Regions from separate parts of the Solibacillus sp. FSL H8-0523 genome, predicted to be linked through region 1. Evidence: a T-box and tRNA genes for the amino acid it is inferred to sense, from the RefSeq annotation. Region 1 holds a T-box; the other regions hold tRNA genes.
What was found. A T-box is a leader RNA that pairs with one kind of tRNA and senses whether it is charged. The one in region 1 lies ahead of ileS (isoleucine--tRNA ligase), so its partner is inferred to be a tRNA-Ile.
Positions count from the first base shown of each region.

Region 1 (5,055 bases):
CCGTTCGGGCTACCTTCGTGTGTGAAGCCTTCAGGAAGTAACTCAACTGCTTCACGTTGGAACCAGATGTTTGAGCCATTTTCACGGAATAATTTTGAAATATGTGCGATTGTTTCTGGTGTGATGATTGGTGTTTCATCTTCTGCATAGAAAATTGGAATCGGTACACCCCATGCACGTTGACGAGAGATTACCCAGTCACCGCGGTCACGAATCATATTGTACAGACGCGTTTCGCCCCATGCTGGTGTGAATTCTGTTGATTTTACTGCATCTAATAACTCACCACGGAACATTTCTACTGAAGCAAACCATTGTGGTGTTGCACGGTAGATGACTGGTTTTTTTGTACGCCAGTCGTGTGGGTATGAGTGTGAGAATTTAGAAACGTTTAATAATGCGCCTTCTTCTTTTAACTTTTCAATCACGATTGGGTTTGCTTTTTCATAGAATAAACCTTCAAAGCCAGGTGCTTCATTTGTATAGCAACCACCGTTATCTACTGGTGATAAAATTTCTAAGCCGTATTGTTTCCCGATTTGGTAATCGTCTTCACCATGTCCTGGCGCTGTGTGTACACATCCTGTACCCGCTTCAGCAGTTACGTGCTCACCAACCATTACTAATGAATCGCGCTTGTAAATTGGGTGTTCTGCTACGATTAAATCAAGCTCTTGCCCTTTTACTTCTTGAACGATTTCGTACGTTTCCCAACCGAAAGTTGTTGCAAGCTTTTCAACTAAGTCTTTCATCACGATGTATTTTGCACCGTTTGCTTGTGCTACTACATATGTGTACTCAGGATTTACTGAAATCCCTAAGTTTGCCGGAATTGTCCATGGTGTCGTTGTCCAGATGATGAATTTCGCGTCTGCTGGTACAACACCTTTTGCATCTTTAATGTTGAACGCTACATAGATTGAGTACGATTCCACATCTTTATATTCGATTTCTGCTTCTGCTAATGCCGATTCAGAAGATGGTGACCAATAAACTGGTTTTAAGCCTTTATAGATATAGCCTTTTTCAGCCATTTTACCGAATACTTCGATTTGACGCGCTTCGAATTCAGGCTTTAATGTGATGTATGGGTTTGCCCAGTCGCCACGAACACCTAAACGTTGGAATTGTGTGCTTTGGTTTGCTACTTGCTCATACGCATACTTTTCACATAGCTCACGGAAATCCGCTACTGACATTTCTTTACGCTTAACGCCTTTGTTTGTTAATGCTTGCTCGATTGGTAAACCATGTGTATCCCAACCTGGAATATAGTTCACGTTGAAACCAGTCATTGATTTATGACGGTTAATCATATCTTTAATGACTTTGTTTAATGCATGACCTGCATGAATGTCGCCGTTTGCATAAGGAGGGCCATCATGTAATAAGAAGTGTGGGCGGTCTTTTGTGCGCTCTAACACTAATTTGTTGATGTCCATTTCATCCCATTGTGCTTGGATTTGGGGTTCTTTTGTCGGTAAGCCACCGCGCATTGGGAAATCTGTTTTCGGCATTAATAACGTCTCTTTGTACTCTACCATGTAAAATCCTCCTAAATAAAAATAAATGTAATGCTCTACTACGGGCGAATTGGACTTCTGCTGAATCAGTTGAATAAAAAAAGCCCCTCCATCCCTGTTAAAAGGGACGAGGAGCATTAGTCTCGTGGTACCACCCTAATTTCGCTATAAATAGCCTCATTAGACACTGTAACGTCGTGTGACACGAAATAGCTTACTTAATCAATTACGCCTTCGCATAATTGCGTCCAGATTTTTTTGAGTAAACTCAAAAAACTTCCTTTAAAATCTGTGACGTCCGTCGTTCGGCTATTTAGCTCAGGAGTGATTTTCAATTTAGCTTGTTTTGTTCGAGCTTTCACCATCCTCGAATCGCTAAGCGGCAATGCTAAATGTACTGTCTCCATCAAAGCTTTATGCGTTGTGCATAGAATCATTATTTTTCAGTATAAAAATCGTAATGAGAAAAGTCAAGTACGTTCCCTTAATACGCTGAATTACTATCTGTTGAAGCAGCCTCGTCTTCATCTTGTTGACGTTGCTGATGTGGCGTTTGAATATCAGTTAGGTCGACATCATATTCTAATAGATGATCCCAGTCCCCTGTGTTTAACAGGTCTAACTGTGCTTCTACTAACATTTTAAAGCGGTTACGGAACACTTTAGATTGTTTCTTTAATTCGTCAATTTCAATCGTTACTTTGCGCGCTTTTGATAACGCATCATTAATAATACGATCGGCATTTTTTTCTGCTTCTTTGACAATTAATTTTGACTCTTTTTGAGAGTTACGGCGTACTTCATCGGCAGCCTCTTGCGCTACAACGATGGATTTTTGCAATGTTTCTTCTAATGAATTGTAATGATTCATTCTTTCAGACATTGATTTCACTTGGTCTTCTAGCTCTTTTTTCTCGCGCAAAATAATTTCATAGTCTTTAATCACTTGATCTAAAAACTCATTTACCTCGTCTTCAGCATAGCCACGGAAACCGCGTGTAAACTCTTTGTTATGTATATCAAGAGGTGATAATGGCATATCGTTCTACTCTCCTTTGCACGTACATTGTTACAAAATATTATAAACGTTTCTCAAATGAATAACATCTATTTTCATAAAAAATACTTGAAAGTTAGGCTTTTTGCTCTAAACGTCCTACTTGTAAGCGGATTTTATCTTTTTTTGTTCGTCCTTCTGTCATAATGACTTTCAAACGGCCAAATCCGCGTGCTGAGACAATATCGCCTTCTTGTAGTTCAAATGCGACCGCCTCACGCACCGTCCAGTTCACTTTTACTTTCCCGCCATTAATTAAGCTTTGTGATTTTTGGCGTGAAATATTGGCAACAGTAGCAAGTACAACATCTAAACGCATTGAAGACACCGTATACGAGCTTTCCACCCAATGTTCCTCGTTTTGGATAAGTGGCGTTGAACTACCTAGTTCCTCCACATGCACTTTCACTTTTCCCATACCAGTTAAATTTGCACGGACATAATCTGCTATTTCTTGTGCTAAAGCAAATTGCACGGTATTTTCACCCAAGCGAATATCACCAAACTTACTACGATCTAATCCAATTGATAATAACGCCCCTAATACATCCGGATGGCGCAACTGCACAAACTTTGCTGGGTAATGAATCGTATAAACGCCAATTTGAAAGTCTTCTTCTGTCGGCTCAAGATAAGAAGGCGCAATTAAAATACGTTGTCGCTCTGCCTCTTTAAACGTCCCTTCAGTAAATATACGCAAGTCTTCATTTTGGCCAATGACAGATTCCACAATAAAGCGCTGTCTTGGGTCTAAAAAATCCGTCAGCTTCGGCGCATAACGATCTTCTACCTCACGCTGCCAACCGATAACCTGCTCAATAAATGGCTGTTCATCTTTACGGAAATGTTGAATTAAATGCTCCATCTTAATCCTACCTTCTTAAAGTATATACTATACCTATTCCTTTTTATTTCCAAATTTAAACACTCCAAAAGAAAACCCCTACAACATGTTGTGAAGGGGTTTTTCTTGGCTTATAGTAAGAAACCTAGAACGCTATAAACACCACGTTCAATGAAGTAAAGTACGAATAAACCAACGATTGGTGAAATGTCAATCATGCCAATTGGTGGGATAAACTTACGGAAGAAACCTAAGTATGGTTCACATACTTTTTCTAGGAAACGCCCGACTGCTGACTCTTGGAGTGCTGGAATCCAAGACATTAATATGTAACCAATCAGCATGTAACGGTAAATAAGAAATGCTGTAGATATAACGCCAAAAATGATCATCTGATTACCTCACTATTACTAAATTACTCGAATGTTAAATTCGAAATTTCTCCTGATACCTCTACGTTTTCTGGTGTACATAAGAAAATATCGTTGCCGATACGTTGAATATCGCCACCTAACGCATACACTGTTCCGCTTAAAAAGTCGATAATGCGCTTGCCTTGATCGCGGTCAATGCGCTGTAAATTAACAACCGTCGCACGTCGTTGTTTTAAATGCTCAGCAATATCTTGTGCCTCCGCATAAACACGTGGTTCGATTAATACTAATTTTGAATTTTTAGAAGAAGCCGCCGCTTGTAAACTCACAACATTGTTATTATTTTGGTTATGGTTTTGCACAACAACCTCATTGCGTTGCTGCGAATTCTGCGGAACTTTACGCTCTTTTTTCATCCGATTTTGAATGACCTGCGTTTGCTGCTTTTGAACTGCCTCTTGATAGTGCACTTCCTTTGGAGCGGCTTTTGACGCTTGCTTTGTTGGTGCTGCTTGTGCAGGAGCTTGTTCTTCCTCGACATCTTCTAAATAAAAGAATTTATCAAAAATATTTTTAATGCTCATCGTAAATCCTCCTTAACCAACAAGAGCCGTTCCAATTCTGACAAACGTTGCGCCTTCTTCGACCGCAAGCTCATAGTCATTCGACATTCCCATTGAAAGCTCTGTACAAGGTACATTGGAAATGCTTAATTCGGACACTTGTTGCTGCAATTGTTTTAGTTGTTTAAACACTTCACGAATTTTAGTTTCATCTTCAGTAAACGGAGCCATCGTCATTAAGCCAACTACTTCGATTTTCGAAAATTGCTCTAGCTGTTTTACAAATGCTAGTGTCTGTTCTTTCGTTAAACCGTGTTTAGATTCTTCCCCTGAAACATTCACCTGTACAAAACACTTCACCGTTTTTGTTGCTCGTTTTTCAATTTCTTCGGCTAAGCTTAAACGGTCTAATGAATGTAAATAATCAATTTGGTCGATTACTTGCTTTACTTTACGTGTTTGTAACGAACCAATATAGTGCCATGAAACAGTTGCATCAATTGCTTGTCGTTTATTTTCGAGGCCTTCTGGACGGTTTTCGCCTAAATGAATTAAGCCCGCTTCAATCGCCTCTTGTGTGCGTGCTACATCTACTTCTTTCGTTACAGCAATAATGTTCACCTGCTGCGATGCGTTTACACGTAACTTTGCTTGTTTTATTTGAGTTTGAATAATTTCTAAATTATTTTCGATT
Region 1 covers NZ_CP150291.1:818,578-823,632, reverse strand. The annotation lists gene ileS (isoleucine--tRNA ligase) at 1-1,544, opposite strand, end outside; T-box leader at 1,644-1,942, opposite strand; gene NSQ62_RS03840 (DivIVA domain-containing protein) at 2,008-2,562, opposite strand; gene NSQ62_RS03835 (RNA-binding protein) at 2,657-3,445, opposite strand; gene NSQ62_RS03830 (YggT family protein) at 3,556-3,816, opposite strand; gene NSQ62_RS03825 (cell division protein SepF) at 3,840-4,382, opposite strand; gene NSQ62_RS03820 (YggS family pyridoxal phosphate-dependent enzyme) at 4,395-5,055, opposite strand, start outside.

Region 2 (5,055 bases), 1.7 Mb from region 1:
GAAGGACTGGTGGAGCGCTTAGAAGTGAGAATGCCGGTATGAGTAGCGAAAGACGGGTGAGAATCCCGTCCACCGTATGACTAAGGTTTCCTGAGGAAGGCTCGTCCGCTCAGGGTTAGTCGGGACCTAAGCCGAGGCCGATAGGCGTAGGCGATGGACAACAGGTTGATATTCCTGTACCACCTCCTCACCGTTTGAGAAATGGGGGGACGCAGTAGGATAGGGTAAGCACGCCGTTGGTTGCGCGTGTTCAAGCAGTAAGGTGTGTATGTAGGCAAATCCGCATACTTTAACATTGAGCTGTGATGACGAGTCCGTATGGACGAAGTTCCTGATTTCACACTGCCAAGAAAAGCCTCTATCGAGGTGAGAGGTGCCCGTACCGCAAACCGACACAGGTAGTCGAGGAGAGAATCCTAAGGTGTGCGAGAGAACTCTCGTTAAGGAACTCGGCAAAATGACCCCGTAACTTCGGGAGAAGGGGTGCTCTGTTAGCGTGCAAGCGTGAGAGAGCCGCAGTGAATAGGCCCAGGCGACTGTTTAGCAAAAACACAGGTCTCTGCAAAACCGTAAGGTGACGTATAGGGGCTGACGCCTGCCCGGTGCTGGAAGGTTAAGAGGAGTGGTTAGCGCAAGCGAAGCTGCGAATTGAAGCCCCAGTAAACGGCGGCCGTAACTATAACGGTCCTAAGGTAGCGAAATTCCTTGTCGGGTAAGTTCCGACCCGCACGAAAGGCGTAACGATCTGGGCACTGTCTCAACGAGAGACTCGGTGAAATTATAGTACCTGTGAAGATGCAGGTTACCCGCGACAGGACGGAAAGACCCCGTGGAGCTTTACTGTAGCCTGATATTGAATTTTGGTACAACTTGTACAGGATAGGTAGGAGCCAGAGATCCCGGAGCGCCAGCTTCGGAGGAGGCGTCAGTGGGATACTACCCTGGTTGTATTGAACTTCTAACCCATGCCCCTTAGCGGGGTAGGAGACAGTGTCAGGCGGACAGTTTGACTGGGGCGGTCGCCTCCTAAAGAGTAACGGAGGCGCCCAAAGGTTCCCTCAGAATGGTTGGAAATCATTCGTAGAGTGTAAAGGCATAAGGGAGCTTGACTGCGAGACCTACAAGTCGAGCAGGGTCGAAAGACGGGCTTAGTGATCCGGTGGTTCCGCATGGAAGGGCCATCGCTCAACGGATAAAAGCTACCCCGGGGATAACAGGCTTATCTCCCCCAAGAGTCCACATCGACGGGGAGGTTTGGCACCTCGATGTCGGCTCATCGCATCCTGGGGCTGTAGTCGGTCCCAAGGGTTGGGCTGTTCGCCCATTAAAGCGGTACGCGAGCTGGGTTCAGAACGTCGTGAGACAGTTCGGTCCCTATCCGTCGTGGGCGTAGGAAATTTGAGAGGAGCTGTCCTTAGTACGAGAGGACCGGGATGGACACACCGCTGGTGTACCAGTTGTTCTGCCAAGAGCATCGCTGGGTAGCTATGTGTGGACGGGATAAGTGCTGAAAGCATCTAAGCATGAAGCCCCCCTCAAGATGAGATTTCCCATTACGCAAGTAAGTAAGACCCCTGAAAGACGATCAGGTAGATAGGTTCGAGGTGGAAGCGCAGTGATGTGTGGAGCTGACGAATACTAATCGGTCGAGGACTTAACCACAATTTATGAACATCAATGAAACGTTTATCCAGTTTTGAAAGAATAAATTCTTTCAACTTAATAAGTGAAGTGGCGATGGCAAAGAGGTCACACCTGTTCCCATACCGAACACAGAAGTTAAGCTCTTTAGCGCCGATGGTAGTTGGGGGTTTCCCCCTGTGAGAGTAGGACGTCGCTTCGCTTATTTAATACCCAGGAGGATTAGCTCAGCTGGGAGAGCACCTGCCTTACAAGCAGGGGGTCGGCGGTTCGAGCCCGTCATCCTCCACCATTTCTAAAATGCCGGTGTAGCTCAGTTGGTAGAGCAACTGACTTGTAATCAGTAGGTCGAGGGTTCGACTCCTTTCGCCGGCACCACTTTAGAGAGCCATTAGCTCAGTTGGTAGAGCATCTGACTTTTAATCAGAGGGTCGAAGGTTCGAGTCCTTCATGGCTCACCAGTTTTATATTTGTCTGCTGCGGGTGTGGCGGAATTGGCAGACGCACTAGACTTAGGATCTAGCGCCGCAAGGCGTGGGGGTTCGACTCCCTTCACCCGCACCATTTTAATTTCATATACTGTCAGATAAAAATAGCTTATGCATTTTGCGGAAGTAGTTCAGTGGTAGAACACCACCTTGCCAAGGTGGGGGTCGCGAGTTCGAACCTCGTCTTCCGCTCCAAAAAATGCCGGGGTGGCGGAACTGGCAGACGCACAGGACTTAAAATCCTGCGGTGAGTGATCACCGTGCCGGTTCGATTCCGGCCCTCGGCACCATCTTTCAAATAAATAATTGCGCTCGTAGCTCAATTGGATAGAGCATCTGACTACGAATCAGAAGGTTGTAGGTTCAAGTCCTGTCGAGCGCACCATTTTCCGGAATGTAGCTCAGCTTGGTAGAGCACTTGGTTTGGGACCAAGGGGTCGTAGGTTCGAATCCTGTCATTCCGACCACTATATGGGGCCTTAGCTCAGCTGGGAGAGCGCCTGCCTTGCACGCAGGAGGTCAGCGGTTCGATCCCGCTAGGCTCCACCATAAATTAACCAATAAAGATCCTGGCTACCTAGCTCAGCTGGCTAGAGCATTCGGTTCATACCCGAAAGGTCGTGGGTTCGACTCCCTCGGTAGCCATCTTAAGGACCTTTAGCTCAGTTGGTTAGAGCAGACGGCTCATAACCGTCCGGTCACAGGTTCGAGTCCTGTAAGGTCCACCAGTAAATCATATAATTAACATGGAGGTATACCCAAGTTTGGCTGAAGGGATCGGTCTTGAAAACCGACAGGCGGGTAACACCGCGCGGGGGTTCGAATCCCTCTACCTCCTCCATAATTTACAGGTGAGAACAGCTCGAAAAAAGTTAAATAGTATTGTCGCGGGGTGGAGCAAATCGCTAAACGAAGATAGCGATTAGCAGCAACTGAGGAACGAAGTTGATGTCAACTAAGTAGAACTCAGAACAGGCGATAATAAACTTAATAATATTGTCGCGGGGTGGAGCAGTGGTAGCTCGTCGGGCTCATAACCCGAAGGTCATAGGTTCAAGTCCTATCCCCGCAACCAAATGGTCCCGTGGTGTAGCGGTTAACATGCCTGCCTGTCACGCAGGAGATCGCCGGTTCGATCCCGGTCGGGACCGCCATTTGTGGGTTTGTAGCTCAGTTGGTAGAGCATTAGATTGAAGCTCTAAGTGTCGGCGGTTCGATTCCGTCCAAACCCACCATTTGCGGGTGTAGTTTAGTGGTAAAACCTCAGCCTTCCAAGCTGATGTTGTCGGTTCGATTCCGATCACCCGCTCCAGTTTTTAAAAAGGGCCTATAGCTCAGCTGGTTAGAGCGCACGCCTGATAAGCGTGAGGTCGATGGTTCGAGTCCATTTAGGCCCACCATATAAGACTGTTCCGAAGTAGCTCAGTTGGTAGAGCATCCGGCTGTTAACCGGCAGGTCGCAGGTTCGAGTCCTGCCTTCGGAGCCATTTTTTTATTAGGGGAATTACTCAAGAGGCTGAAGAGGCGCCCCTGCTAAGGGTGTAGGTCGGGTAACCGGCGCGAGGGTTCAAATCCCTCATTCTCCGCCACGGCCCGTTGGTCAAGTGGTTAAGACACCGCCCTTTCACGGCGGTAACACGGGTTCGAATCCCGTACGGGTCATACATAGGCAGATAGAAAACGCTAAGCATTTATTCAAGTGCTTAGCGTTTTTTTGTGTTATAGAGGTTCATTAATGTCTTGTGTAAAAGTGAAGGCGCTCGCTTTTTTGGAGGCAAGCGTTAAAGTAATTTTTTTGCGAGAGGCTTTAAATTGTTACTTAGTATACATGATTAATTTCTTCTAACTGACGAATAGGAAGTTGGCAATTTGCTATGGTAATCTTGTCGGATTCAAGTATTGATGGTGTTTTAATGAATAGTTCAGCTTGAAAACCAGTCATAAAATTCTGTTCGAAATTGGTATGTACCGGTTGGGTAAATCCGAACTGTAGCAACTCTTTCTAATCTGTAAAGGGCTTTGACGGGATTGGCTAAGAGCGGTAAAGTTTTTTGTATATATAGTTCAGATTGATTAGCTACCTCAGCTTTAAATGCTAGAGTTTCTAAATAATTGCGCTGGACCTTCTACGGTTTCTATAGTACTAGCCTGTTTCCAGTGGAAATAATAAACTTCTGGTATTTCTAAGTTTGATAAAATAGTGCAACGAAGATAAATCCTTTGTTTGAAGTGCATGATGAGGGGTTACAAGCTACTGAAATTTAGAAGCTAACGCGTTTATAGTAGAACTCCTTTTCATATTTAATTAGAAACGATATACTTTTGTTCGATAGTAATTTATTATTCCGAAGATTATACCGTAAATGGGATTATGGAGGATTTAGAAATGAGTTCAATATTTGAATATAAAGGTAAAAAAGTGTATCCCATTATTTACCCAGAGAGATACGGACAAATGACCAATATCAATTGTTATTTATATGAGTCTCAAAATAGACTGACTCTAATTGATGCGGGAATAGATTCAGTTGAATACGAAACATTTTTTTATAAAAAGCTAGCTGAATATGGATTTGATTTAACGGATATAGATCAAATTATTTTAACGCATCATCATACTGATCATATTGGAATGGTTAATAAAATTATAGAGACAAAGAAAATGCCGGTATTTGCCCATCCTTCCGCAATAGAACGTTTAGCATTGACAGAACAATATCAGCATACTAAAATTCAATTTTTTGAGGAATTGTATACATACTATGGCTGCGAAGATCTCATGAAGACGCGTATAGAAAAAATGTATAAAACACTATATAATGATGAAGGTTTACGAATTCAAACATTTGTACAACCTATTCAAGCGCAGGATTTTATCGGGGATTTACTCGTTTTAGAGACACCAGGACATTCATTGGATTCGATT
Region 2 covers NZ_CP150291.1:3,218,032-3,223,086, reverse strand. The annotation lists rRNA gene NSQ62_RS16210 (23S ribosomal RNA) at 1-1,662, shown strand, start outside; rRNA gene rrf (5S ribosomal RNA) at 1,728-1,843, shown strand; tRNA gene NSQ62_RS16200 (tRNA-Val) at 1,858-1,933, shown strand; tRNA gene NSQ62_RS16195 (tRNA-Thr) at 1,944-2,019, shown strand; tRNA gene NSQ62_RS16190 (tRNA-Lys) at 2,027-2,102, shown strand; tRNA gene NSQ62_RS16185 (tRNA-Leu) at 2,121-2,205, shown strand; tRNA gene NSQ62_RS16180 (tRNA-Gly) at 2,250-2,324, shown strand; tRNA gene NSQ62_RS16175 (tRNA-Leu) at 2,331-2,419, shown strand; tRNA gene NSQ62_RS16170 (tRNA-Arg) at 2,438-2,514, shown strand; tRNA gene NSQ62_RS16165 (tRNA-Pro) at 2,520-2,596, shown strand; tRNA gene NSQ62_RS16160 (tRNA-Ala) at 2,603-2,678, shown strand; tRNA gene NSQ62_RS16155 (tRNA-Met) at 2,701-2,774, shown strand; tRNA gene NSQ62_RS16150 (tRNA-Ile) at 2,781-2,857, shown strand; tRNA gene NSQ62_RS16145 (tRNA-Ser) at 2,878-2,970, shown strand; tRNA gene NSQ62_RS16140 (tRNA-Met) at 3,130-3,204, shown strand; tRNA gene NSQ62_RS16135 (tRNA-Asp) at 3,208-3,283, shown strand; tRNA gene NSQ62_RS16130 (tRNA-Phe) at 3,289-3,364, shown strand; tRNA gene NSQ62_RS16125 (tRNA-Gly) at 3,368-3,441, shown strand; tRNA gene NSQ62_RS16120 (tRNA-Ile) at 3,453-3,529, shown strand; tRNA gene NSQ62_RS16115 (tRNA-Asn) at 3,541-3,616, shown strand; tRNA gene NSQ62_RS16110 (tRNA-Ser) at 3,628-3,718, shown strand; tRNA gene NSQ62_RS16105 (tRNA-Glu) at 3,720-3,791, shown strand; gene NSQ62_RS16100 (MBL fold metallo-hydrolase) at 4,516-5,055, shown strand, end outside.
Region 2: it encodes a tRNA-Ile, which carries the amino acid that the T-box ahead of ileS (isoleucine--tRNA ligase) is inferred to sense. The anticodon was not compared.

Region 3 (5,055 bases), 1.8 Mb from region 1:
ATTAAAGGGGATTTAACTGTAAGAATGAACGGATTCCCTTTGTAATTGGGCATTGTGACGTATTAATTTACTAATATAATAAAAAATATTTTATAAAAATGCAAAACAAGTGTTGAAAAAAATGGGTAATCATATTAAAATTTCGTTATGCCAAGTAATCGTTTTCATTAGGAAACAAGGCTAGTTACTGGGAAACTTTGAAGGAAATATTATTTTTAAAAAAAGTTTCAAAAAAGTATTGCATTGTTTCTCAAATGCTGATAATATAAATCTTGTCCTTAAGAGAAAGGACAAGCACTTTACAGTGTAACTTTAATACCCAGGAGGATTAGCTCAGCTGGGAGAGCACCTGCCTTACAAGCAGGGGGTCGGCGGTTCGAGCCCGTCATCCTCCACCATTTCTAAAATGCCGGTGTAGCTCAGTTGGTAGAGCAACTGACTTGTAATCAGTAGGTCGAGGGTTCGACTCCTTTCGCCGGCACCACTTTAGAGAGCCATTAGCTCAGTTGGTAGAGCATCTGACTTTTAATCAGAGGGTCGAAGGTTCGAGTCCTTCATGGCTCACCAGTTTTATATTTGTCTGCTGCGGGTGTGGCGGAATTGGCAGACGCACTAGACTTAGGATCTAGCGCCGCAAGGCGTGGGGGTTCGACTCCCTTCACCCGCACCATTTTAATTTCATATACTGTCAGATAAAAATAGCTTATGCATTTTGCGGAAGTAGTTCAGTGGTAGAACACCACCTTGCCAAGGTGGGGGTCGCGAGTTCGAACCTCGTCTTCCGCTCCAAAAAATGCCGGGGTGGCGGAACTGGCAGACGCACAGGACTTAAAATCCTGCGGTGAGTGATCACCGTGCCGGTTCGATTCCGGCCCTCGGCACCATCTTTTAAATAAATAATTGCGCTCGTAGCTCAATTGGATAGAGCATCTGACTACGAATCAGAAGGTTGTAGGTTCAAGTCCTGTCGAGCGCACCATTTTCCGGAATGTAGCTCAGCTTGGTAGAGCACTTGGTTTGGGACCAAGGGGTCGTAGGTTCGAATCCTGTCATTCCGACCACTATATGGGGCCTTAGCTCAGCTGGGAGAGCGCCTGCCTTGCACGCAGGAGGTCAGCGGTTCGATCCCGCTAGGCTCCACCATAAATTAACCAATAAAGATCCTGGCTACCTAGCTCAGCTGGCTAGAGCATTCGGTTCATACCCGAAAGGTCGTGGGTTCGACTCCCTCGGTAGCCATCTTAAGGACCTTTAGCTCAGTTGGTTAGAGCAGACGGCTCATAACCGTCCGGTCACAGGTTCGAGTCCTGTAAGGTCCACCAGTAAATCATATAATTAACATGGAGGTATACCCAAGTTCGGCTGAAGGGATCGGTCTTGAAAACCGACAGGCGGGTAACACCGCGCGGGGGTTCGAATCCCTCTACCTCCTCCATAATTTACAGGTGAGAACAGCTCGAAAAAAGTTAAATAGTATTATCGCGGGGTGGAGCAAATCGCTAAACGAAGATAGCGATTAGCAGCAACTGAGGAACGAAGTTGATGTCAACTAAGTAGAACTCAGAACAGGCGATAATAAACTTAATAATATTGTCGCGGGGTGGAGCAGTGGTAGCTCGTCGGGCTCATAACCCGAAGGTCATAGGTTCAAGTCCTATCCCCGCAACCAAATGGTCCCGTGGTGTAGCGGTTAACATGCCTGCCTGTCACGCAGGAGATCGCCGGTTCGATCCCGGTCGGGACCGCCATTTGTGGGTTTGTAGCTCAGTTGGTAGAGCATTAGATTGAAGCTCTAAGTGTCGGCGGTTCGATTCCGTCCAAACCCACCATTTGCGGGTGTAGTTTAGTGGTAAAACCTCAGCCTTCCAAGCTGATGTTGTCGGTTCGATTCCGATCACCCGCTCCAGTTTTTAAAAAGGGCCTATAGCTCAGCTGGTTAGAGCGCACGCCTGATAAGCGTGAGGTCGATGGTTCGAGTCCATTTAGGCCCACCATATAAGACTGTTCCGAAGTAGCTCAGTTGGTAGAGCATCCGGCTGTTAACCGGCAGGTCGCAGGTTCGAGTCCTGCCTTCGGAGCCATTTTTTAATTAGGGGAATTACTCAAGAGGCTGAAGAGGCGCCCCTGCTAAGGGTGTAGGTCGGGTAACCGGCGCGAGGGTTCAAATCCCTCATTCTCCGCCACGGCCCGTTGGTCAAGTGGTTAAGACACCGCCCTTTCACGGCGGTAACACGGGTTCGAATCCCGTACGGGTCATACATAGGCAGATAGAAAACGCTAAGCATTTATTTAAGTGCTTAGCGTTTTTTTGGTCCAATAAAACGGAGGATGAAGAAGATGACAGAATGTTTAGCGATTTTTAATGAACAATATAATAAAATAGGTACGGCATTGCGTGATGAAGTACATGAAAAGGGCTTTTGGCATGAAGTATTTCACTGTTGGGTGATTGAGAAGGTAGAAGATGAATGGATGATTTATTTACAGCTCCGTAGTCAATGTAAGAAGGATTATCCTGGTCAGTATGATATTACGGCTGCTGGCCATTTACTGGCAACCGAAACGGTTTTAGATGGTGTAAGAGAGTTAAATGAAGAATTAGGTTTAAATGTAACAGGTGATGAATTAAATAGCTTAGGCGTAATTGCTTATCAGATAGACGATAAGCAAATAAAGGATTATGAATTTGCGAATGTGTTTGTTTATGAAATCAAAAATGGCTTTGAGCGATTTCAAATTCAGCGAGAAGAGCTAGACGGGATATACCGAATGAAATTGCACCAGTTTTACGAATTAGCAAGTGGGGAGAAGGAGCAAGCACCTGTAACCGGTTACTATTATCAAGCAGATGTAAAAGTAAATGATCGTCAGGAACTAGGTTTAGATCAGATGCAAACATTGCCACAGATGTATAGCATGCCTTTTATAGAAAAATTACAAGTATGGATGAAATCAAAAGCGTAGTCGTGAAAAACAATTCATGACTACGCTTTTGTTAATTAATCGAGGATAGTAATTGTATCGGTTTGCATCTCAAGGAAGTACATATTTTTTATAAGCAAATCGGTACCTTCATTTGTTGTATTAAATTGTAACGTACGGATATAGCCTGCATCGCTTTCGTGAAAACCTTTCGTTGTTTGAAGCGATACCTTACCGTCGGGAGTTTGTAATGATACCTCATCAAAAATTACATTTGGTTCGGAGCTAATCGTAATTTCTGTAATGCCATCCTGTATAGAAGCATTTAAAATTTGTAAGTTTTTTGGCCCCACGATTGTTTCAGGTAGAGGGTTTAATGGAATGGCCACATCAATTGTCTCTTTTGAATAAGATTGCTCGAGCTTTAATTCGAGTTTTTTTGTGTCAGCAGGAATGGTGTCAAATAATAGATCCATGGTGTAGCCACTAAATAAGGAACTTTGCATACTGCTTTCTTTTACTGGGATTGCTTTGTCATCTGCGTATAATACAAAATCTCTAGGTATTGGAAATGTTCGATCGATTGTTTTATTGAAAGTTCCTGTAATGAGTGTTGAGGCATTTGTTGTTGTTAATTTTTTAATCGTGAACGTACCAATATCCGTTTTGATTTTTTCATTAATCGTATGTTTCAAAGTTGGTGCGAGTGCGTCGTTCGCGTTATATTTGAATGTGAAATCATATTCGTTATGGGCATCGTCATATAAAGAAACCGTGAGTTTTTTGGCAAATGGATTAACGGCATCATAACTCGCAATACCCGTTAATGTATGTTGATCACTGCTTAATACATACGTGCTGCTTGGCAAATGGTTGGTTAAAAAACCAGTTAATTTTGTAAATGTAATACCATTTTCTAATGATTTTACCGGATTGTGCGCCTTGTAATAGATAATAAAGCGATTGGCATCGGAAAGCACACCTTCGATAGTTACGGTTGTTCCATCTTGTAATACGAGAGACTCATCGACGACTTGGCCGGCACCTGTTTCGTTTAGCTTTGCGAGTGTGTCATCCATGAGCTGTTCATAGCCGAATAGTTTTTTGCCGTAGTAGGCGAATGTATTCATATTAAAAGAAATGAATAATAAAGCAAGAGCTGCGGTTACTAGTAGGGCAAGAGCGGCTTTTTTGCTCCCTCTTTTAGATTGAGATTGCTTTGCTAAGGCGTTGTGTAAGCGTTGTTCAAGCTGTTCTGGTACTGGGATATCGTTTAGTTTCGCTTTTTGCTGATCAAATTTATTCATGGAAATTCTCCTCTCCAAAATGTGCCCGTAGCTTTTTGAGTGCATAAAATACGCGGGTTTTGGCGGTACCGATTGAAACGTTCGTAAGTTCAGCAATTGTTTCGTAATTGTAATCGAGTAGATATTTGAGCTGAATCGCTTCTTTATGCACCGGTGATAGTATCGTTAAATAATGTTCGAGCGTTAGTTCATCATCGAGTTGATCGATTGGATTGACGGTTAATTCGATCGATTCTTCATCCTCAATAAAAATGACGCGGTGCTTTTTTTTCAGGATGGCACGGCATTCATTCACCAAAATGGTTTTGCTCCAGCTATAAAACGCTGTGTCGTCTTTGAGCTGATGAATTTTTTCGTATAAAATAACAATCATTTGTTCAAGGGCATCGAGTGCGTCATGCTCGTTGCCGACATACGTATAGGCTAAATGGTAAAATTGCTGCTGTTCTTGCATAATAAGCTGTACGAGGGCATCTTTATGGCCTTTTTTTGCTTTTTTCACCAGCTTGGTAATTGTCATCGTGTTCACCTCTCTATAAGTAAGAGTTTTGAATGGGGTAAAAAGTTCAAATAAAAATTATTTTTTTCGTTGACCTTCACGTTACGTTACACTTTATAGTAATCCTTAGAGGTGATTGTATTGCTTATAAATGAATTAGTAAAATTATCGGGTGTCAGTGCACGTACACTGCGCTATTATGATGAAATCGGATTACTCAAGCCTTCAATGGTCGCACAAAATGGTTACCGCCAGTACAGTCAGGCAGATATTGACCGCTTGCAGCAAATTTTGTTTTACCGAGCGCTGGATTTTAAGCTAGAGCAA
Region 3 covers NZ_CP150291.1:3,212,516-3,217,570, reverse strand. The annotation lists tRNA gene NSQ62_RS16095 (tRNA-Val) at 323-398, shown strand; tRNA gene NSQ62_RS16090 (tRNA-Thr) at 409-484, shown strand; tRNA gene NSQ62_RS16085 (tRNA-Lys) at 492-567, shown strand; tRNA gene NSQ62_RS16080 (tRNA-Leu) at 586-670, shown strand; tRNA gene NSQ62_RS16075 (tRNA-Gly) at 715-789, shown strand; tRNA gene NSQ62_RS16070 (tRNA-Leu) at 796-884, shown strand; tRNA gene NSQ62_RS16065 (tRNA-Arg) at 903-979, shown strand; tRNA gene NSQ62_RS16060 (tRNA-Pro) at 985-1,061, shown strand; tRNA gene NSQ62_RS16055 (tRNA-Ala) at 1,068-1,143, shown strand; tRNA gene NSQ62_RS16050 (tRNA-Met) at 1,166-1,239, shown strand; tRNA gene NSQ62_RS16045 (tRNA-Ile) at 1,246-1,322, shown strand; tRNA gene NSQ62_RS16040 (tRNA-Ser) at 1,343-1,435, shown strand; tRNA gene NSQ62_RS16035 (tRNA-Met) at 1,595-1,669, shown strand; tRNA gene NSQ62_RS16030 (tRNA-Asp) at 1,673-1,748, shown strand; tRNA gene NSQ62_RS16025 (tRNA-Phe) at 1,754-1,829, shown strand; tRNA gene NSQ62_RS16020 (tRNA-Gly) at 1,833-1,906, shown strand; tRNA gene NSQ62_RS16015 (tRNA-Ile) at 1,918-1,994, shown strand; tRNA gene NSQ62_RS16010 (tRNA-Asn) at 2,006-2,081, shown strand; tRNA gene NSQ62_RS16005 (tRNA-Ser) at 2,093-2,183, shown strand; tRNA gene NSQ62_RS16000 (tRNA-Glu) at 2,185-2,256, shown strand; gene NSQ62_RS15995 (NUDIX domain-containing protein) at 2,338-2,964, shown strand; gene NSQ62_RS15990 (DUF4179 domain-containing protein) at 3,000-4,229, opposite strand; gene NSQ62_RS15985 (sigma-70 family RNA polymerase sigma factor) at 4,222-4,749, opposite strand; gene NSQ62_RS15980 (MerR family transcriptional regulator) at 4,861-5,055, shown strand, end outside.
Region 3: it encodes a tRNA-Ile, which carries the amino acid that the T-box ahead of ileS (isoleucine--tRNA ligase) is inferred to sense. The anticodon was not compared.

Region 4 (5,055 bases), 620 kb from region 1:
GGGGCTGACGCCTGCCCGGTGCTGGAAGGTTAAGAGGAGTGGTTAGCGCAAGCGAAGCTGCGAATTGAAGCCCCAGTAAACGGCGGCCGTAACTATAACGGTCCTAAGGTAGCGAAATTCCTTGTCGGGTAAGTTCCGACCCGCACGAAAGGCGTAACGATCTGGGCACTGTCTCAACGAGAGACTCGGTGAAATTATAGTACCTGTGAAGATGCAGGTTACCCGCGACAGGACGGAAAGACCCCGTGGAGCTTTACTGTAGCCTGATATTGAATTTTGGTACAACTTGTACAGGATAGGTAGGAGCCAGAGATCCCGGAGCGCCAGCTTCGGAGGAGGCGTCAGTGGGATACTACCCTGGTTGTATTGAACTTCTAACCCATGCCCCTTAGCGGGGTAGGAGACAGTGTCAGGCGGACAGTTTGACTGGGGCGGTCGCCTCCTAAAGAGTAACGGAGGCGCCCAAAGGTTCCCTCAGAATGGTTGGAAATCATTCGTAGAGTGTAAAGGCATAAGGGAGCTTGACTGCGAGACCTACAAGTCGAGCAGGGTCGAAAGACGGGCTTAGTGATCCGGTGGTTCCGCATGGAAGGGCCATCGCTCAACGGATAAAAGCTACCCCGGGGATAACAGGCTTATCTCCCCCAAGAGTCCACATCGACGGGGAGGTTTGGCACCTCGATGTCGGCTCATCGCATCCTGGGGCTGTAGTCGGTCCCAAGGGTTGGGCTGTTCGCCCATTAAAGCGGTACGCGAGCTGGGTTCAGAACGTCGTGAGACAGTTCGGTCCCTATCCGTCGTGGGCGTAGGAAATTTGAGAGGAGCTGTCCTTAGTACGAGAGGACCGGGATGGACACACCGCTGGTGTACCAGTTGTTCTGCCAAGAGCATCGCTGGGTAGCTATGTGTGGACGGGATAAGTGCTGAAAGCATCTAAGCATGAAGCCCCCCTCAAGATGAGATTTCCCATTACGCAAGTAAGTAAGACCCCTGAAAGACGATCAGGTAGATAGGTTCGAGGTGGAAGCGCAGTGATGTGTGGAGCTGACGAATACTAATCGGTCGAGGACTTAACCACAATTTATGAACATCAATGAAACGTTTATCCAGTTTTGAAAGAATAAATTCTTTCAACTTAATAAGTGAAGTGACGATGGCAAAGAGGTCACACCTGTTCCCATACCGAACACAGAAGTTAAGCTCTTTAGCGCCGATGGTAGTTGGGGGTTTCCCCCTGTGAGAGTAGGACGTCGCTTCGCTTATTTTATACCCAGGAGGATTAGCTCAGCTGGGAGAGCACCTGCCTTACAAGCAGGGGGTCGGCGGTTCGAGCCCGTCATCCTCCACCATTTCTAAATTGCCGGTGTAGCTCAGTTGGTAGAGCAACTGACTTGTAATCAGTAGGTCGAGGGTTCGACTCCTTTCGCCGGCACCACTTTAGAGAGCCATTAGCTCAGTTGGTAGAGCATCTGACTTTTAATCAGAGGGTCGAAGGTTCGAGTCCTTCATGGCTCACCAGTTTTTTTTAATTTCATAACTTGTCAGAATAAAAATATCTATGCATTTTTGCGGAAGTAGTTCAGTGGTAGAACACCACCTTGCCAAGGTGGGGGTCGCGAGTTCGAACCTCGTCTTCCGCTCCAAAAATGCCGGGGTGGCGGAACTGGCAGACGCACAGGACTTAAAATCCTGCGGTGAGTGATCACCGTGCCGGTTCGATTCCGGCCCTCGGCACCATTTTTAGTTATTTAAAACAAAAAAATTATAGCGCTCGTAGCTCAATTGGATAGAGCATCTGACTACGAATCAGAAGGTTGTAGGTTCAAGTCCTGTCGAGCGCACCATTATATATTTATGACAAATTCGGAATGTAGCTCAGCTTGGTAGAGCACTTGGTTTGGGACCAAGGGGTCGTAGGTTCGAATCCTGTCATTCCGACCATTTTATGGGGCCTTAGCTCAGCTGGGAGAGCGCCTGCCTTGCACGCAGGAGGTCAGCGGTTCGATCCCGCTAGGCTCCACCATATATTTTGTTTTCCTTTTGGAGGTATACCCAAGTTCGGCTGAAGGGATCGGTCTTGAAAACCGACAGGCGGGTAACACCGCGCGGGGGTTCGAATCCCTCTACCTCCTCCATTTTTAATTCAATAAGCAATACATAATATGTTGGTCCCGTGGTGTAGCGGTTAACATGCCTGCCTGTCACGCAGGAGATCGCCGGTTCGATCCCGGTCGGGACCGCCATTTTTTTTGTGGGTTTGTAGCTCAGTTGGTAGAGCATTAGATTGAAGCTCTAAGTGTCGGCGGTTCGATTCCGTCCAAACCCACCATATTATGGGCCTATAGCTCAGCTGGTTAGAGCGCACGCCTGATAAGCGTGAGGTCGATGGTTCGAGTCCATTTAGGCCCACCATAGTATTTATTGTATTGTTCCGAAGTAGCTCAGTTGGTAGAGCATCCGGCTGTTAACCGGCAGGTCGCAGGTTCGAGTCCTGCCTTCGGAGCCATTGGCCCGTTGGTCAAGTGGTTAAGACACCGCCCTTTCACGGCGGTAACACGGGTTCGAATCCCGTACGGGTCATACACTTGAGAAGAAAGCACATCGCATTTGCGGTGTGTTTTTTTGTTGTTTTAATTTAAGGGAAATAGAAGCGAAAAGGTTAGCGCCCATATACGAGCGCTAACCTTTTTATTTTTCTAGTGATAATGTGCCGTTAAAATTCGTGCCTTTATCGCGCCCAGCTTCGCAGTAAAACTCGGTTGTTTTAATAGAACGGATGCCGACCTTTTCAAATTCGATAACGCAGCGTTCACCGGCGCTCGTTTTGTTCATGCGCGCTTTTGTGTCAGAGGTAGCCGTTGCTGTACCTTCTACTGTACCGGAGCTCCAGCCATCATACGTATAGTATGTGACGTCAAAGCCTGTTTTTGAACTGTTGGTAATTGTGAGGATCCGGCCAAGTACGTCTAAGTCGCCCTTACCATATGTGTAAAAGTACGTGTATTCACCATTCCAGGTTTTTGAAGGCTTTGTGTTGGCTTCTGATGACCAGTTCGAGCCTTTACGTAGCGATTTGTCGAGTGTGTTACGTGCTAGATTTGCGCGTTTATTAAGTGTAAATGCTTCGATATTTTCAAAGCTGTTTTCAGCATTTGGTGAGATGTAGAAAAAGCTTTTTGCTTGTAGCTTATAGAAGAAGGCAACAAGCTGCGCGCGTGTTAAATTATTCGTTGTACCGAAGAAACGTTGGATATTTGTGTTTTCGTATTTCGGGTTTTGCCCTGATGAAATATGGTGATCGATTAAGAAACGAATCGATTTGTCTAAGCTTACATCCCCATTTAATATGTATGCAAGTGCATGAGCCACCGTGCCACGCTTAACGGCATGATCACGAATTTTATTATCAAAATAGCCATTCAGTGGTACTTGATAAGCGGCGAGTGTATTGTAATTGGCATCCGATGCTATTTCCTTATTAGAGTACTTTAATAGTTCGTCAGTGACAGGATCTAAATCAAAATATTTCACTAGTAATTGCGCAAATTGCTGCTCGGTAACAGCCTGATTTGGGCGGAAGGTGCCATCTTCGTAGCCATTCACAATATTAAAATCATAGGCCCATTTAATTGCATCATAGGCAAAATGCGTGGTTGAAACATCACTGAAAATGCGCTTTGCTTCGGCTTTTTGTAGAGGTAAGAGCAGACCACTCAGCAAAAAAATGGCACATAGGATTACGGTAACATATCGTTTCATAATTAAACCTCCTAGTTTTCTGGTTATATTTGACTGTAGCATGTGTACACTTTTCGTGCAAATGGCGAAAGTGTTAGAAAGTTGGTCTAATTCTTTTTTAGGAACTGGACTTTTTCATAATACATTGCGCAATTTTATTCTAAAATATGGGATATATGCCGATAATATTAGTAATGTGATTTTGTAGATAACTAGAAGCGAGAAGGAGATGTGTTACACATGAACCAATCGAAAAAAATATTAGCAGCTTTAGTGGCTGTACCAGCAAGTGTCGTAGTAGCAGACAGTGCATTCGCGGCAGACGTAACGCTTAGTTTTGAAGTAAATAATGAATTTGTTGGTGGGGATGCTGTAGATGTTGAGGCGGTTAAAGAGGCCGATTTAAATAATACTTTAAAAAATGTCATTGTTACTGGAATGAGTGCGTACAAAACAACATTTGACGCAAAATTAACAAAGGTTTCAGCAGCGGAAGCACAAGCTGAGGTTGAAAAAATATTTAAGGATATGAAGGCCAATTTAGCGATTGGTGATAACACGATGCTTTATGGCATGTTTAAAAATGCGAAGGTTAAAGCGACAGAAACCGTTAAAGATGGCGAGTCAGAAGTAAAGCTTGAGTTTACGATGAGTTATTACGGGACAAGCACAGATGTGATAGCTACGTTAGGAAAATTGACGTTTGAAACGGCGGATAATACACCGTTAAAAAAAGTAAAGAAGGTACATGATTATATTGTAAGTAATTCATTTATTACAGAAAGTGAGCATAGTCCAACATATTTAGCACTGAAAAATACAGGTTCATCCCATGCTTATGCGATGTATACATATATGCTTTTAAAGAAAGCCAATTTGGATGTTCATTACGTATACGGCATGAAAAACGGTGTTTATCGTTCTTGGAATATAGTGAAAATTGAAAATAATTATTGGTACAACCTTGACGTAGCGGCAAATGATAGTACAGACCGTAACAATAAAGACGTGAATTATCGCTACTTTTTAACAAATAATATAGGTGATCACCGTATTACAGTAGGAGCTCAAGAAACAAAAGACCCTTCATACGATCATTTAGCAACAGCAGATAATAAGGCGGTTTCTGATAACTTTATTTATTTTGTCGATGCGGATGGAAAAATAAAGAGAATTAATAACGATACATTAAAATTGGATAAAGATACAATAATTGACAATATAAAAATGAATAATGTAGAGATTAAAATTACTTCAGAGCCAGGTAAAATGGTATATGTGAAGCAAATGTCAGATACCGATTCTGCTATTGTTGAG
Region 4 covers NZ_CP150291.1:198,946-204,000, forward strand. The annotation lists rRNA gene NSQ62_RS00965 (23S ribosomal RNA) at 1-1,078, shown strand, start outside; rRNA gene rrf (5S ribosomal RNA) at 1,144-1,259, shown strand; tRNA gene NSQ62_RS00975 (tRNA-Val) at 1,274-1,349, shown strand; tRNA gene NSQ62_RS00980 (tRNA-Thr) at 1,360-1,435, shown strand; tRNA gene NSQ62_RS00985 (tRNA-Lys) at 1,443-1,518, shown strand; tRNA gene NSQ62_RS00990 (tRNA-Gly) at 1,569-1,643, shown strand; tRNA gene NSQ62_RS00995 (tRNA-Leu) at 1,649-1,737, shown strand; tRNA gene NSQ62_RS01000 (tRNA-Arg) at 1,768-1,844, shown strand; tRNA gene NSQ62_RS01005 (tRNA-Pro) at 1,865-1,941, shown strand; tRNA gene NSQ62_RS01010 (tRNA-Ala) at 1,948-2,023, shown strand; tRNA gene NSQ62_RS01015 (tRNA-Ser) at 2,043-2,135, shown strand; tRNA gene NSQ62_RS01020 (tRNA-Asp) at 2,168-2,243, shown strand; tRNA gene NSQ62_RS01025 (tRNA-Phe) at 2,254-2,329, shown strand; tRNA gene NSQ62_RS01030 (tRNA-Ile) at 2,336-2,412, shown strand; tRNA gene NSQ62_RS01035 (tRNA-Asn) at 2,431-2,506, shown strand; tRNA gene NSQ62_RS01040 (tRNA-Glu) at 2,509-2,580, shown strand; gene NSQ62_RS01045 (S-layer homology domain-containing protein) at 2,689-3,759, opposite strand; gene NSQ62_RS01050 (S-layer homology domain-containing protein) at 3,979-5,055, shown strand, end outside.
Region 4: it encodes a tRNA-Ile, which carries the amino acid that the T-box ahead of ileS (isoleucine--tRNA ligase) is inferred to sense. The anticodon was not compared.